2 regions of the Nonomuraea sp. KM90 genome follow, and region 2 is predicted to be linked to the other one. Evidence: riboswitches for the same ligand, from Rfam matches in the RefSeq annotation. Region 2 holds a riboswitch; the other holds the start of a gene.

Region 1 (7,429 bases), on a different contig from region 2:
AGCGCGATCGCGCCCAGCCCGGCGCCCAGGCCGCCGATGAGCGTGCCGTGGAGCACGTCGTCGTACTTGGCGTGGCCCAGCTCGTGCGCCACGACCAGCTCGACCTCCGGCTGCGGGGCCCGGAGCAGCGTGTCGTAGACGACGATGCGGCGCGTGGCGCCGAAGCCGGACACGTACGCGTTGAGCGCCGTCGTCCTGCGCGAGGCGTCGGCCACCAGCACGTCCTCGACCGGCACGCCGTCCCGCTCGGCCATGTCGAGCAGCTTCGTCCGCAGCGCGCCCTGCGGCATGGAGGTGAAGTCGTTGAACATCGGCTCGAACACCACCGGGTACACGAACGACGCCACCACCGTCAGCGCGAACGCCCCCACCGCGGCGGGGATCCACCACCGCCGCACCTTGCGGGCCAGCGCCACCAGGGCCGTCAGCATCACGCAGAGCAGGAACACCTCCACGCCCAGGTTCTTCAGCCGGTCGCCCGCCCAGCCGGCCCAGTCCTGGGTGGACAGGCCGTAGTCGCGCATGATCGTCTCGAACCAGGCGCCCAGCGGCCACCTGACCAGCTCGACGATCGCGGTGATGACCACGACGCCGAGGATCACCCGCACCCACCAGGGGCCCTTGAGCCACCCCACCGCCCTGGCCCCGAGCGGGGTGGCGAGCAGGAGCCCGGCGAAGACGATCGTGAGCGCGAGCGACAGGTAGCTCGGCAGGCTCGTGGCCGCGTCGAACGCCTCCGCCCTGGCGATCTGGGCGGCGGTGAAGTCGCGGGCCGGATCGGGCGGCCCGCCGGTCAGCACGTGCCACGGAGTGGTGAAGGCGGTCACCGCCAGGATCACGACGCCGAGGAGCACCAGCGCGACGGCGGCCTGCCGCCTCAGCCCGCTCTCCCCGGCGGGCGGCCCTCCGTTCACGGGCGTCTCCCCACCGTCTCGTGTCCACGCTCGGGCTCCGGCTCGGGTCCGGGCCCCGGGCTCGCCCGGCACCGCCTCTCCGGCACCCTGGAGGACCGTCTCAGGAGCCGCCCCACGAGCCGCCCCACGAGCCGCCCCACGAGCCGCCCCACGAGCCGCCCCACTGGCCGCCCCACTGGCCGCCTCACCCGCCGCCTCACTGGCCGGTTCCCCGGCGGCCGCCCCGCCGCCGTGTCCGGCCGTCCCCGCCGCCGTGGCCGCACCCTCCGGCCGCCCGGCGCCCGGCCGCCCGGGGCCCGGCTTCCCGACGCCCACGGCGGCCATCGCGCCGTCCGGTGCGCCGTCCGGTGCGCCGTCCGGGGGCTCGTCCTGCCGTGCCGCGTCGTCCTCGTCCTGCCGTTCGCTCATCTGCCTCCCCTTCACACGAGCTGATCCCGCACGTATTCGCGCCACCGTGCCGTCAGCGTGGCGACGGAGAGCCCCAGTGAGGCGAGTGCCCGGTCGAGGCCGGCCGCCTGAGCTTCACGGTAGAGCCTCACCAGGGTCCCTTCACCGAACCGGTCAGCCAGGAAGCGACACGCCAGCCAGGCCTCCTGGTAAGCCCGCGCCAGCCGGTCGGGGTCCCGCCCGTCGGCCGCGAAAGCCGCAGGTCCCGGCAAAGCGTTCGGCAGGCGCCCGGCGCGGACCTCGGCGGCCAGCTCGGCGGCGGCCGTCGCCACGGGGAGCCCGGCGTCGCGGTAGCCGACGTAGTCGGCGAAGCCCTCGTAGAGCCAGACGGGGAGGTGGTCGGTGCCGGCGGCGACGTGGGTGAGCTCGTGGGCGAGCACGACGTCCCTGCCGGTGGGATTGAGGGTGGCGAAGAGCTCGGGTACGACGATCACCCGCCCGCGGTCGGCCACCGCGGCCAGGCCGTCCAGCCGATCCACGCCGGCCAGCCGGGCGGCCTCGCGGGCGGACTCAGGGACGACGACCAGGGGGCGTACCGGCCTGCCGAGCACGGCCGAGACCCGCAGCCCGGCCCGATCGGCGAGCCGCGCCATCTCGTCGAGCGAGCCCGCGCCCTGACCGACATAGCTGACATGGCCGACGACGACGGACCGACCACCGCGCCGGACGACCGTGCGGCCGCCGGGCCACAGGTCGAGGATCCCCGAGGGCAGGACCGGGGGTTCGGGGCCACCGGCCAGGGCGAGGAGCAGCAGGCCGGCCACCGCGGCTCGTCGGCTCACCTGCTCGGACACGATGCCCGATCGTAGCCCCACCACATGAGTGCTCCCGCGGACGCGCGAGAGCCCCGCCCGAATCCAGGAAGGTCTCCAGGAATCCGGACGGGGCTTCTTCACATGCCGGGACGGACCGCGCCGACGAATGACGACTTACGCCATCCGCCCAGCTTGTCGATGCGCACCCGTTCGCCTGTCCGTGGCGAGTGGATCATCTTGCCCTTGCCGACGTACATGCCCACGTGGCCGAGCCCGCTGAAGAACATCAGGTCACCCGGCTGGAGGTTCCGCCAGGAGATCCTGCTCTTGATGCGGGCGAACTGGCTGCTCGCCACGCGCGGGAGCGTCACCCCGGCCCTCTTCCAGGCGAACTGGACGAGTCCGGAGCAGTCAAACGAACCAGGTCCTGTGCCACCGTAACGGTACGGGTCACCGATCTGATCCTTGGCCACGGCGACGGCCTTGCGGGCCTTCGCTTTCTGCCGAGCGATCCTGGCCGCCCGTCGCTGGGCTGCCGTGGCCGACGTCGACGTCTTGGCGGTGGTCTCCGCCTTCGCCGTCTCAGCGGCCGATTCGCTCGTCGTCGCCGCCTGAGCCGTTGGGGCAGGGAGGATCAGACCTCCGGCCGTCACGGTCATCGTGAGCGCTACGCCGCTCAGGGCAAGGCGGGACAGGCGGGGGTTCTGCAGGGAGGTAGACAGGATTTCTCCTTGTGTCTTCCACGAACGCCTACCGGGTTAGCTGACGGATTCGGGCCTGGAAGTCGCCCTACGGCGCGATGACGCGCCGATTCACCCCTGATCCCTGGGGAAACGTGGGATCGCTGGGTCCCCGGCTCCGTGCCTCCTGGCTGCACGGACTCGGCAGGTCGTCACCCCGATTGATTGCGATATGCAGATATCTGGGGATATCGGGGACGACCGGCGGATTCTTTTCTGTCTCGCATCGGGAGGGACCGATGCGGGTTCGCGGTGTCATGGCTTGTTCACCGCGACGACGCCAGAAGCTACGCCGAAAGGTCAAGGATCGGCAAAGCGCGAGTCAGGTTGTAAAGATCAGACAGCAGGGCCAGTAAGGAAGGAAACCCCTGCTGGAACACCAGGTTCCGTTATCCAAATGTGACCCTGCTCACACTTCTGACAGCCCGCGCTTGTCAGGCGTCGTTTGTCGCGTTTGTCACATTTTTCGCAGGAATTGACGGCCGTTTCGCGCCGTGGGAACGCTCCCGCCCCGGATCGCACGCCGGCAGACGCCACCTACTATGTGGCATCGTAGAAGCGGATGTGAGGCCGAAATCCGGTCGGGCGGGAGCCGAAAATGTTACGGGCGGACCGCGCCGACCAGGGAGCGGCCGTACGCGGAGAGCGCGACGACCTTCACGACGTCGCCCGTCTGCGGCGCGTGGACGATCTGCCCGTTGCCCGCGTAAATGCTGACGTGGCCCAGGCCCTCGCTGAAGATGAGGTCGCCGGGCTGCAGGGAGTCGAGGTCCACCTTGCGGCTCGCGCCCCACGCCCACTGCTGCCACGTCGTACGCGGCAGCGTGACGCCGGCCGCCGCCCAGGCCGCCTGGGTCAGGCCCGAGCAGTCGTACCCGCGCGGCCCCGTCCCGCCGTAGATGTACGGCTTGCCCACCTGCGCGTACGCGAACCGCAGCACCGCCGCCGCGCTCCCCGAGGCCGGGCCCGTGTACTTGATGCCCGTGCTGTTCGGGTTGCCGGGGTTGTAGGCACCCAGCTTGTCCAGCAGCTTCTTCTGGTCGACGATCAGCTTGCGGATCTCCGAGCGCTCCTTCTCGACCGCGTCGCGCTCCTTGTCCGCCTCCTCGAGGGCCTCCTGCGCCTTGTCGCGCTCGACCTTCAGCCCGCGGTTCTCCCGGTCGAACGCCGCCAGCTTCTCCGCGCGCTCCTGCGCGAGCTGACCCGCGACGGCCAGCCCCGACAGCGTGCTCTGGGGGTCGTCCGAGGTCATGATCCCGGGCCAGGAGGTGACGTCCTCACCGAGCTGGTAGCTGTCGACGGCCATGCCGATCACCTGCGCGCGCAGGTCCGCGACCGTCTCCAGCTTGCGCTTGTAGCTGTCGTTCAGCTTGGTGAAGGTGCTCTTGGCCTTCTTGTAGCGCTCGTTCGCCGTGTTGAACCGGTCGACGACCTTGTCAGCCTTGTCGTTGAGCTTCTCGAGCTTGGCCTTGGCCTGGCCGAGAGTGGGTTTGGGATCAGCCATCGCCGCTCCCATCGGGCACATCACCAGCCCGAACGCGAGACCCGCGGCCACCGGCACCCGGCCAAACCTCACAGTGTCGCCTCCCAGGGATTACATCTGGGGCGAAATAGTACAGAAGTGGCGGGTGGGGTCTGCCCCAAACGCACCAATTCGTAATCTAGGCGCGGCCCAGTCTGCGCAGCAGCAGACCTGACGGAACCGGTCTGGCACCCATGCGCCTGACCGACTCGGCGACCTCGCGGTCCGACGACACCACGGCGATGGCCCGGCCGGGCGGCTCGGCGCGTACGAGCTGGCGGATGAGGTCGTCGGCGATCTCCCCCGGCGCGCTGAACAGCACCCGCACCCCGCGCGGCGCGACCACCTGCACGGGGGCGTTGAGCTCCGCCCCGTCGAACACCACGGTGACCTCGACCCTGGTCTGCGCCACCAGCCCGCCCAGCGCGGTCATGAGCCGGTTGCGCTGGTCGGCGAGGGTGAGGGTGCCGTAGCCGGTCTTGGTGACGTTGTAGCCGTCGATGATCAGGTGCACCTGCGGCAGCGCCAGGAGCTGGTCGAGGAGCTGCGGGTCGTCGTCGGCCAGCGCCCGCGCGGGCACCCCGCGCACGCCGGGACGCTCGCCGGTGACGGCCGCGACCGAGTCGGCGGGCCGGCTGATCGTGGTCGGCAGGGCCAGCTCGCGGCGCAACCCGGCCGAGGCGTCCTGCAGCGCGTCGAGCAGCACCCGGACGCGCGCGTCCTCGATGCTCCGGCCCTCGCGGGCGGCCCGGCGCGAGGCCTCCAGCTGCTTCTCCACGTCGGCCAGCCGCTCGCGCAGCCGCCGCAGCTCGGACTCCCCGGCGCTGCCGGCGGCCGAGGCGGCCGTCTTGGCCTCCTCCGCCGCGTGCTCCATCTCCTCGGCCCGCCGCACCGCGGCCTTGGCCCGCTCGCGGGCTTCGTGCAGCTTGCGGCGCAGGTCGGAGTTCTCCGCGCGGGCCGCCTTGATCTGCTCGCGCAGCCGGTCGGCCTCCTCCTTGGCGGCGCTCTTCTGCGCGGCGAGCTGCTCGCGCAGCCGGGTGACCGCCTCCTCGCGCTCCGAGCCCTCGGCCGCCACCGCCGACTGCTCCAGGTCGGTGCGGGCGGCTTCGATCATCTCCGCCCAGCCCGGCGGCCGGGTGAGGTAGGCCGCCGCGGCCACGAGCACCGGGTCGGCGGCGGGCGGCACGTTGCCCTCGGCCAGCGAGGTGACGAGCTCCGGCCAGCCCGCCGCCACCGACTCGGCGACCAGCTCGCGGAACTTCTTGTCGTTCTCCAGCTGCGCCGCGATCGGCGCGCTGCCCAGCTTGGCGCGCTTGCGGGGGTCGAACTTGGCGATGCCGCGCAAGGGCGGCGGTATGGAGGTGGAGGGCATCGTCCCGAGGACTTGAGAGGCCAGATCGACCACATTGAGCCGCACCTGCTCGGGAAGCGGGCGAGACAGGCCTTCACCCGCTGAACTCATCCCACTTGTCCCTTCGTGACATGCCCTTTCAGACAAGGGTACGGCTGTTGCGTACCTGACCGTAACGGCCACTCCTGTATGGACAAGCGCTTGCTAGGCGGTATACGACTGTCGAAGGGCAGATGTCCAGGCGGGAGACCCACGGTGACCGAGCAGATGCGCACCTCCACACGTGACCTGGAAGAACTGCGTCGACGCGCCACCGCCTGGCTGCGCGGCCGGGTCGGCGGAGACGCCACGGTGTCCGAGATGTCCAGGCCCTCGGGCAACGGCCTGTCGAGCGAGACCCTGTTCTTCACCGCTACGTGGAGTGGGAGCTCCTCGCGCTGCGTGGCCAGGCTCGCACCTGCGCCGGAGGCCGTTCCGGTCTTCCCTTCCTACGATCTGCGGGCCCAGTTCGAGATGATGCGGCTGGCCAGGGAAAAAGCTGGGATCCCAGCGCCCCTGGCCCTCTGGTTCGAGCCGGACCCCGAGCCGCTGGGCACCCCGTTCTTCGTCATGGAGCAGGCGGAGGGCGAGGTGCCGCCGGACGTGATGCCGTACACGTTCGGGGGCTGGCTGCACGACGCCTCCCCCGAGGACCAGCGCGCGCTGCAGGACGCGAGCGTGGGGATCCTGGCGGCGCTGCACGAAAGCGCGTTCACGCCGCGGGAGCTGGCCCCGTTCGGGCCCGCCGGGCTGCGCGCGCACGTCGACGCGCAGCGCGCCTACTACGAATGGGCGCACGGCGCGCACCGCATCCCGGTGCTGGAGCGCGCGTTCGGCTGGCTGGAGGAGCACTGGCCGGAGGATCCCGGGCCCGACGTGCTCACCTGGGGTGACTCCCGGATCGGCAACATCATGTACCAGAAGTTCCGCCCGGTCGCGGTGCTCGACTGGGAGATGGCCGCCGTGGGGCCGCGCGAGCTGGACCTGTCCTGGATGATCTTCCTGCACCGGTTCTTCCAGGACCTCACGGTCGGTGCGGGCCTGCCCGGCATGCCCGGCTTCATGCGCCGCGAGGACGTCTGCCGCACCTACCGGAAGCTGACCGGCTACGAGCCGCGCGACCTGGACTTCTACGAGATGTACGCCGCCCTCCGCCACGGCGTCATCATGGCCAGGGTCTGGCAGCGCCGGATCCATTTCGGCGAGCAGCCCATGCCGGACGACCCCGACGACCTGGTGCTGCACCGGGCCACCATCGAGCAGTTGCTGGACGGCTACGAGCCCGCGTCGTAGACGAGCAGCGCCACCTGGACGCGGTTGTTGAGGTGGAGCTTGGTGAGGATGCGCGAGACGTGCGCCTTGACCGTGGGCACGCTCATGTAGAGCTCGCGCCCGATCTCGGCGTTCGACTTGCCCTGCCCCACGGCGGTGGCCACCTCCCGCTCGCGCTCGCTGAGCCGCCCGAGCAGCTTCCTGGCCCGTTCGGTACGCTCCCCCGCCCCGCCGTCGGACACGTGCGTGATGAGCTGCCGCGTCACCGCCGGCGACAGGATCGGCTCCCCGGCGGCCACCTTCCTGATCGCCTGCACCAGGTCACCCGGCGCGATGTCCTTCAGCAGGAACCCGGCCGCCCCCGCCCGCAGCGCCCGCAGCACCTGGGC
Region 2 (7,429 bases):
TCACGGACGGCGGTGTCCGGGTCGGCGCCGGCGTCGGCCAGCCGGCGCAGGTGCTTGTCGTAGCCGTCGCCGCTCGACAGCGCGGTGGCGAAGATCGTCGGGTTCGTGGTGACCCCGACGACGTGGTGGTCGCGGATGAGCCTGGCGAGACCGCCCGAGTTCAGCCGTTCCCTCGACAGGTCGTCCAGCCAGATGGACACCCCGGCCGCGGCCAGCTGGGCAAGTCGGTCATTACCGCTCATAACTCTTTTCCTTCCCCTTTGGCGACACCAGCTCTCGTCTGGTGCCGGATACGCTGTTTCGTTACAGTCAATGCTTGTAACGAAACCACCGAATACGGGCATTCCCCCTTGTGTTACAGTTACTTGCTGTAACGTATCTCGAGGTGGAGGCGGTCATGGACGCGCAACGGGCGAGCTCCGGCGGCCGGCCGCGTGACACGGGCATCGACGAGGCCATCATCCTGGCCACCCGTAAGCGGCTCGTACGCGACGGCTACTCCCGGATGACGATCGGCGACATCGTCGCCGACGCCAAGGTGACCCGGCCCACGCTCTACCGCCGCTGGAAGAACAAGTTCGACCTGGTCGTCGACGCACTCGACTACGGCTTCCGCAAGCAGCGCGACATGTACACCGTCGACCTGTCCGGGCTGGCGCCTCGCGAGGCCCTCGTCGAGGCCGTCCGGCGACTCGACCCGGCCTGCTACAACCCCGACGCCATGGTGCTGATGGGCAACTTCGCCGGGGAGCTGCCCCGCACTCCGGAGCTGCTCGAGATCCTGCGCACGCACGCCGTCGAGCCCCGGCTCGCGCTGATGGAGGAGGTGCTGCGGCAGTTGCGGGACCGTCAGGTGCTCCACGCCGGCATCGACGTCCGGATGATCGCGATGATGTGCTTCGGCAGCTACTTCGCCGCGTTCTACGCGGGGGAGCCGAGGGAGGAGATCCCCGAACGTGTCGTGGACGTGCTGTGGCCGGCCATGGCACGTGCGTGAACCCGTAGATCGGGCGGCGCGGGCAGGCGCGCGCTCGGGTGCTCGGTGAAATTGACCTCTTGTCACGGGCTGGCTCTCGAATAATGATGTGAGCAATCGGAAATTTGTCAAAGGCTCCTCATATGTCGAGGGGCGTGCGGCAGCGTCTCTGAACCCTTCCGTCCCACGTCAACCCCCATGCGGCGGGTCAACGGCGGCCCGCAGCAGGCTTCTGCCGGTCACGTATCTCGGAGGTTCCCTGGTCATGCCTGCCCTCCTTCTGCCATCGCGGCGGCTTCGCCGGGCCTTACTCGCGGCGCTCGCCGCCGTCGCGCTGGCCCTGTTCCCGGCCGCCCAGGCGTGGGCGGCCGCGCCGGTCCCGGGCGGCGTGCCGCCCCGGCCGCCGGCCCCCGTGGCGCCCGACCCGTCGCTCCAGGCACACCCGCTGGCGGCCGCACCCGGACCGCTGGACAACCCGCTCAAGGGCTTCGCCCGCTTCTACTGGCCCGGGGCCGACCAGAACACCGGCTACCCGCACTCCCTCACGTGGAGCTATTTCGGCCTGTCAGAGCTGATGACCGACCCGGCCGACTGCTCGAAGTACAACTGGTCGATCCTCGACAGCGCGCTGAACGAGATCGCGTCGTACGGGAACCAGGCCGCCGTGCGGTTCTACCTGGAGTACCCCGGCGGCTCCGGGAGCCACCCGGCCAACGCCATCCCGCGCTGCTTCGACGGGCACGTCACGTACCGGACCAACACCTACTGGGGCACCACCAGCCCGGACTACGACAGCCCGTACCTGCTCGACGCGCTGGGCGACTTCATCGCGGCCTTCGGCGCCCGGTACGACGGCGACCCGCGCATCGGGTTCATCCACCTGGGCCTGATCGGGCTGTGGGGCGAGTGGCACACCTGGCCGTTCGACACCGACACCAGCGGCGACACCCACCCGAACTTCATGCCGACCGACGCGCACGCCGCGCAGATCCTCCAGGCGTACGACAACGCGTTCAACCGAACCAAGCTGGAGATGCGCTACCCCGATTCGGCGGCCGGCGCGGGGACGAGCCGGGACATCGGCTACCACGACGACTCCTTCTGTTACAAGGAAGGCTCCCCGCTGGCCGGCGTCACGCTGCCGCAGTCGCTCGGCGGGGCCGGTTACGCCCAGCTCGAACGGGCCCTCAGCCACGGCGCCGAGAACAAGTGGATCATCGCTTCGATGGGCGGCGAGGTCCGGCCCGAAATCCAGTCCTCGGCGTTCGCGTCCTGGCCCGGCGGCTCCGGGCAGGTCGACAACATGAAGGCGTGCATCGAGCTGGAGCACACCACCTGGAAAATCAACGAACAGAGCCAGAGCTACGCGGCCGGCGACCCGAACGTCGCGGCGGCCGTCCGCCTCATGGGGTACGACCTCACCGTCGACAACGCGTACTTCAAGGACACCGCGAGCGGCACCACGAACGTGGGCGTACGGATCAGGAACAACGGCGTGGCACCGTTCTACTACCCGTGGACGGTCACCCTCGGCCTCAAGAACAGCGCCGGGACCGTGGTCAGGACCTTCGACACGTCCTGGGACCTCCGCACGGTCATGCCGCTCAAGATCCGCGCGTTCCCCGACTGGGGTGTGGGCTCGGACCCGACCTATCTGGACTACGGCCACCCGCAGTACTTCCAGGCCGGCGTCAACCTCTCCGGCGTCCCCAACGGTGGCTACCAGTGGGTCCTCCGGGTGAAGAACCCGCTGGAGACCGTTTCCTCGAACGCCAAGAAGCTCCGCTTCGCCAACGCCACCCAGGGCGCCGACGGCTGGCTCGGCCTCGGCCCGGTCACCGTCGGCAGCGGCGGCGGCCAGGACACCACGGCGCCGACCACGCCCACCGGGCTGACCTCCCCGTCACGCACCGCGAGCTCGGTCACCCTGTCCTGGACGGCGGCCACGGACGACGTCGGCGTGGCCGGATACCGCATCCACCGCGGCGCCACCCAGGTCGGGACCTCGGCGACGACCTCCTTCACCGAGACCGGGCTGAACCCCGCGACCTCCTACACCTACACCGTCAGGGCGTACGACGCCGCGGGAAACACCTCCGCCGCGTCGGCGCCCGTCACCGTCGTCACCCTTCCGGCGACGTCCGCGGGCCTGGTCGTGGACGACTTCGACGGCAACCCGGCGTACCCGTCCGCCGCCCGCAACGACCTCCGCAGGTGGACCGGCGGCAACTGCTTCCTCAACGGCGGCGGCTCCGGCGCCGTGTCCGGCGGGGCGCTCAGCCTGCGGTACGACAACTGCGGCTGGTTCGGCAGCGACGTGTACACCGACCTGTCCGCGTACACCCATCTCGTCGTCCGGATCAAGGGCGCGGCAGGGGGCGAGCAGGCCCACTTCCACCTCGGCCTCGGCGGGGTGACCAAGGCGTTCGGCGACTTCACGCTCGACGGCGGCGGCCGTCCGGCCATCACCACCGCGTACAAGGACATCAGGCTTCCGATGTCCGCGAACGGGATCAACCGCGCGTCCCCCGGACAGCTCGCGATGGGCTTCTGGTACGGCGGCAACAGCACCGTCACCATCGACTCACTCACCTTCGAGTGACCCACCGGGAGGCCGGGATCGGGCTGCCGCTCCCGGCCTTCCGGCCGCCCCGACCGTCTCAGCGGGGCGGCGCACCGTTCGCGGCGACGCGCTGCCCGGCCCCGCCCCGGCCTCGCTCGCCACCGCCGCCCTGCTCTTCGTCGCGGCGGCGAGTCGTCCTGCGGCGCACGTCCTGCGGTGCTTGCTCTGCGGTGCTTGCTCTGCGGTGCTTGCTCTGCGGTGCTTGCTCTGCGGTGCTTGCTCTGCGGTGCTTGCTCTGCGGTGCTTGCTCTGCGGCGCGTGCCCTCCCAGGCGGAAGGGCAGACGGGAAGGCACGCGCCGGTCAGGCGGCGTGCCTGCCCAGGTCGCGCAGCTGGCCGGGGGTCAGCGCGGAGACGTTCTGGTCGATGGGGGAGTCGGTGTACTGGTGGATGGTCCAGGACTTCCAGTCGGCGGGCGGGGTGAGCGCGCCCTTGGCCCGGCTGTAGTGGGCGACCCACAGGGGATATTCGGCCAGGCCCTTGCCGTACGTGTCGGCGAAGTTCCAGCCGCTGTAGAACATCGGGGTGATCCCGGTCCTGGCCTTCACGTGTGACAGCCACGCCTTGGCCCACGCGTTCACCTGGGCGACGGACCTGTCGTCGGTCGTCTCCAGGTCCAGGACCAGCAGGTCGCCGGCCTTGGCGGGCTGGGCGTTCACCACGGACAGGAAGTGCTCGGCCTCGGCGATGGGGTCGTTGCCGGGGTGCCCGAAGTGGTACGCGCCGCGCACGATGCCCTTGTCGCCCAGCTCACGCCAGTGCCGGGCGAACGAGGCGTCGCGGAAGCCGGTGCCCTCGGTGGCCTTGATGATGCCGAACTGGGCGGGGCTGGCGGCCCAGTCGTACTGGGGCTCGTAGTTGGAGATGTCCAGGCCGTACGTGAGCTGCTGGGTCCTGTGCTGGGTCGCCTGCACGGTGGTGCCGTGACCGGTGGGCGAGGCGAGCACCGTACCGGTCGCGCCGGTGACGGCGGTGGTCGCGGCCAGGATCACGCCTCCGACGGCCAGCGCGAAGAGCTCGGCGGGGCGGCGGTTCCTGACGATCGCGGCAAGCTGAGGCTTGAGCATGGGGATGTCGACTCCTTCTTCCATGCCGCCTACCGGGTTAGCTGACGGGTTCGGGACTGGAAGTCGCCCCTACGGGCGCGGCTCGGGCCGGCGTCCGATTCACCCCGAAGAGTGGATCCCCGGCTCCGCGGGGTCGCGGATTCGGCGGGCGCGGCGGACCGCGCCCAGTAAAGGTACAGATCTCCCTAAAGTGGGAGCAAGTATGGCAAAGCGAAGCCCCATGTTCGTCGGCGGGAACGAGCCCGAAAAGCCGCGCCGGCAAGGGCTTCCGGGGCTGGGTAAAGTTTCCGGCGCCGCCCTGGTCGCCGGTCCGGAACGGCTGTGACTTGTGATACTCGTGATGCGACCTCTTTTGCCCTCCTAAACCCCGTCCACCATGCTGCTTGGGTAAAGAATTGTGTCGCGATCGCCTATGTCACAGGGGATCCTGTTGCCTTTCCCAGGGCCCGGCTTGCATCTTTCTATGCGATTCGCTTACCTTTGAGGACTCAAGGCGTACGACCTGCCGACAAGCACTTGTCGCGTGACGCCGTTCATTTGTCGAGACCGCGTCTCACCAGCACGGACGTGCAGGGATGTGTGACGCGGCCCGCCGAATCCGTGAATGCAGCGGAACCGGGGACCCACCTTTTTTCGGGGTGAATCGGCGCGCTCTGATCCGAGCGCTCCGTAGGGCACTTCCACGCCCGAACCCGTCAGCTAACCCGGTAGGCGGCATGGAAGCGAGGAGCAATCCAAGTAATGGCCAAGTACACCCTTTCCCGTGCCCTGAAGCCCGCGAGCCTCACCCGGTTCGCCGTCGGGGCGGCCGTGGCGGCGGGTGCCGTTCTCGCCGCCGGTCCGGCCTTCGCCGCCGACGACTCCCAGGCGCAGAAGTCCGCGGGTCAGGTGTCCGCGCAGTCGGTGCTGAAGGTCGCCGAGTCGCAGATCGGCGTGGCCGAGAACGCCGCGGGCGGTGGCACCCCGTTCCACAGCTGGTACATGTCCTCGCCCCGGGCGCAGGAGACCATCACCCGTGACGGCGGGAGTGTGCGGGCCTACGCCAACGCTCCGTGGTGCGCCATGTTCGTCTCCTGGGTCGGCGAGAAGGCCGGCGTCCGCCCCAGCATGGGCTGGGACGCCTACACCGTCACCTATGCCAAGTGGTTCCAGACCAACCAGCACTGGGGCACGACCGCCAAGCCCGGCGCCGTCGTCTTCTTCGACTGGAACGGCAAGAGCACCACGGGCATCGACCACGTGGGCCTGGTCAAGCAGGACAACGGCAACGGCACGATCACCACGATCGAGGGCAACACCGGCAACGGCAAGGTCGAGCAGCGCATCCGGCCCAAGTCCCAGGTCGTCGGCTACGGCTACCCCCAGTACAAGGCCTGATCCCAGGCAGGCCGCACGCTCCTTGCCAGGTGCGATGGTCAAGGGACAACGGGTGGCGCAGGAGAGATCCTGCGCCACCCGTTGTGTTCGCTCCGGGAGAGCGGGCTACGCGTGCTGCCGATACCAGTCGAGCGTCGCGGCCACGCCCGCCGGGTGCGGGGTGACGTCGACCGGTCCGAACGCCTTCCGGAAGGCCGAGTCGTCGGAGACGAACGGCCGGTCCCGCTGGTACCAGGTCTCCCCGAACTCGCGGACCATGGGGTGGAACAGCCCGACGAGGCGCTGCATCCCCCGCCCGAGCCCGGCGCTCTTCGGCGTGCCGCCGGCCGCGGCCCACACGAGGTCGAGGAAGGCGCGGCCGGTGATGGGCTCGGCGGCGGGCAGGTGCCAGGCGCGCCCGTCCGCCTCGGCGCGCTCGCCGAGGGTGACCAGCCCGGCGGCGGTGTCGGGCAGGTAGGCGATGGTGTGCGGCTGGTCGAGGTCGCCGACCCAGCGGGCGGTCTTGCCGGCCAGGGCGGCGGCGAAGACGGTCGGGCCGATGACGGTGTTGACGCCTCCGGGGCCGTAGTAGTCGGAGGCCCGTCCGAGGGTGGCGCGGATGCGCCCGGCCCGGTGGGCGTCGAGGATCAGGTCGTCGACCTCGATGCGGGCGCGGCCTTTGGGATTGGTGGCGGCGTACGGCAGGTCTTCGGTCATGGGGCCGGTCACGGGGCCGTAGACGTACAGGTTGTCGGCCATGACCAGCTTCGCACCGGCGGCCTCCACCCCGGCGAGGACCGTCCTGGTGAAATCGGGGAACTCCGCGGCCCAGCTTGCGTAGTTCGGTTGCGCGCACTGGTACACCACGGCGGCACCCTGGCAGGCGGCGATGGCGCCCTCGGTGGTGGTGACGTCGGCCCGCAGCTCGTGGGGGCCGGGGTTCGCGCTCCGGCTGACGGCGCGGACCCGGCGGCCCCGGGCGGTGAGCTCGGCGACGACGGCCGAGCCGATCGCGCCGGTCGCGCCAAGGACGACATGCAGGTCGGACATGGTGCTGGTCCCTTCCGAAGGGGTTTCAAACCGTTGTTATATAACAACGTTATGATAAGCTGGCCACTATGGCAAGACCGAGAAAGCGCGACCACCAGGAGCTTCGCCACGAGCTCGTCGACGCCGCCGGCCGGCTCCTGGCCTCCGAGGGCCCGGCCGCGCTGACCACCCGCCGCGTCGCACAGCAGGCAGGCGTGTCCACCATGGCCGTCTACCAGCTCTTCGGCGACAAGGCGGGCCTCGTCCGCGAGATGTTCCTGGCCGGCTTCGAGCGTCTGGCCCAGGCGTTCGAAGCCGTGCCCCGCACCGAGGACCCGGTCGCCGACCTCCTCGCGCTCGGCCACGCCTACCGCGCCAA

Evidence for each region. A riboswitch is a leader RNA that binds a small molecule or an ion and turns the genes downstream of it on or off. The one in region 2 is predicted to bind cyclic di-AMP.
Region 1: linked by a shared signal. The riboswitch ahead of ACTWPW_RS01540 (C40 family peptidase) and the one ahead of ACTWPW_RS57935 (glycoside hydrolase family 25 protein) in region 2 are both predicted to bind cyclic di-AMP.

The regions. Positions count from the first base shown of each region.
Region 1 covers NZ_JBQQCB010000001.1:256,415-263,843, forward strand. Annotated here, with positions in the region: gene ACTWPW_RS01530 (M48 family metallopeptidase) at 1-1,322, opposite strand, end outside; gene ACTWPW_RS01535 (hypothetical protein) at 1,334-2,155, opposite strand; gene ACTWPW_RS01540 (C40 family peptidase) at 2,254-2,775, opposite strand; cyclic di-AMP (ydaO/yuaA leader) riboswitch at 2,849-3,013, opposite strand; gene ACTWPW_RS01545 (C40 family peptidase) at 3,458-4,360, opposite strand; gene ACTWPW_RS01550 (NYN domain-containing protein) at 4,518-5,840, opposite strand; gene ACTWPW_RS01555 (phosphotransferase family protein) at 5,985-7,061, shown strand; gene ACTWPW_RS01560 (response regulator) at 7,043-7,429, opposite strand, start outside.
Region 2 covers NZ_JBQQCB010000171.1:8,310-15,738, forward strand. Annotated here, with positions in the region: gene tal (transaldolase) at 1-242, opposite strand, end outside; gene ACTWPW_RS57925 (TetR/AcrR family transcriptional regulator) at 398-997, shown strand; gene ACTWPW_RS57930 (fibronectin type III domain-containing protein) at 1,242-3,578, shown strand; gene ACTWPW_RS57935 (glycoside hydrolase family 25 protein) at 3,901-4,665, opposite strand; cyclic di-AMP (ydaO/yuaA leader) riboswitch at 4,678-4,822, opposite strand; cyclic di-AMP (ydaO/yuaA leader) riboswitch at 5,246-5,394, shown strand; gene ACTWPW_RS57940 (CHAP domain-containing protein) at 5,407-6,042, shown strand; gene ACTWPW_RS57945 (NAD-dependent epimerase/dehydratase family protein) at 6,148-7,071, opposite strand; gene ACTWPW_RS57950 (TetR/AcrR family transcriptional regulator) at 7,140-7,429, shown strand, end outside.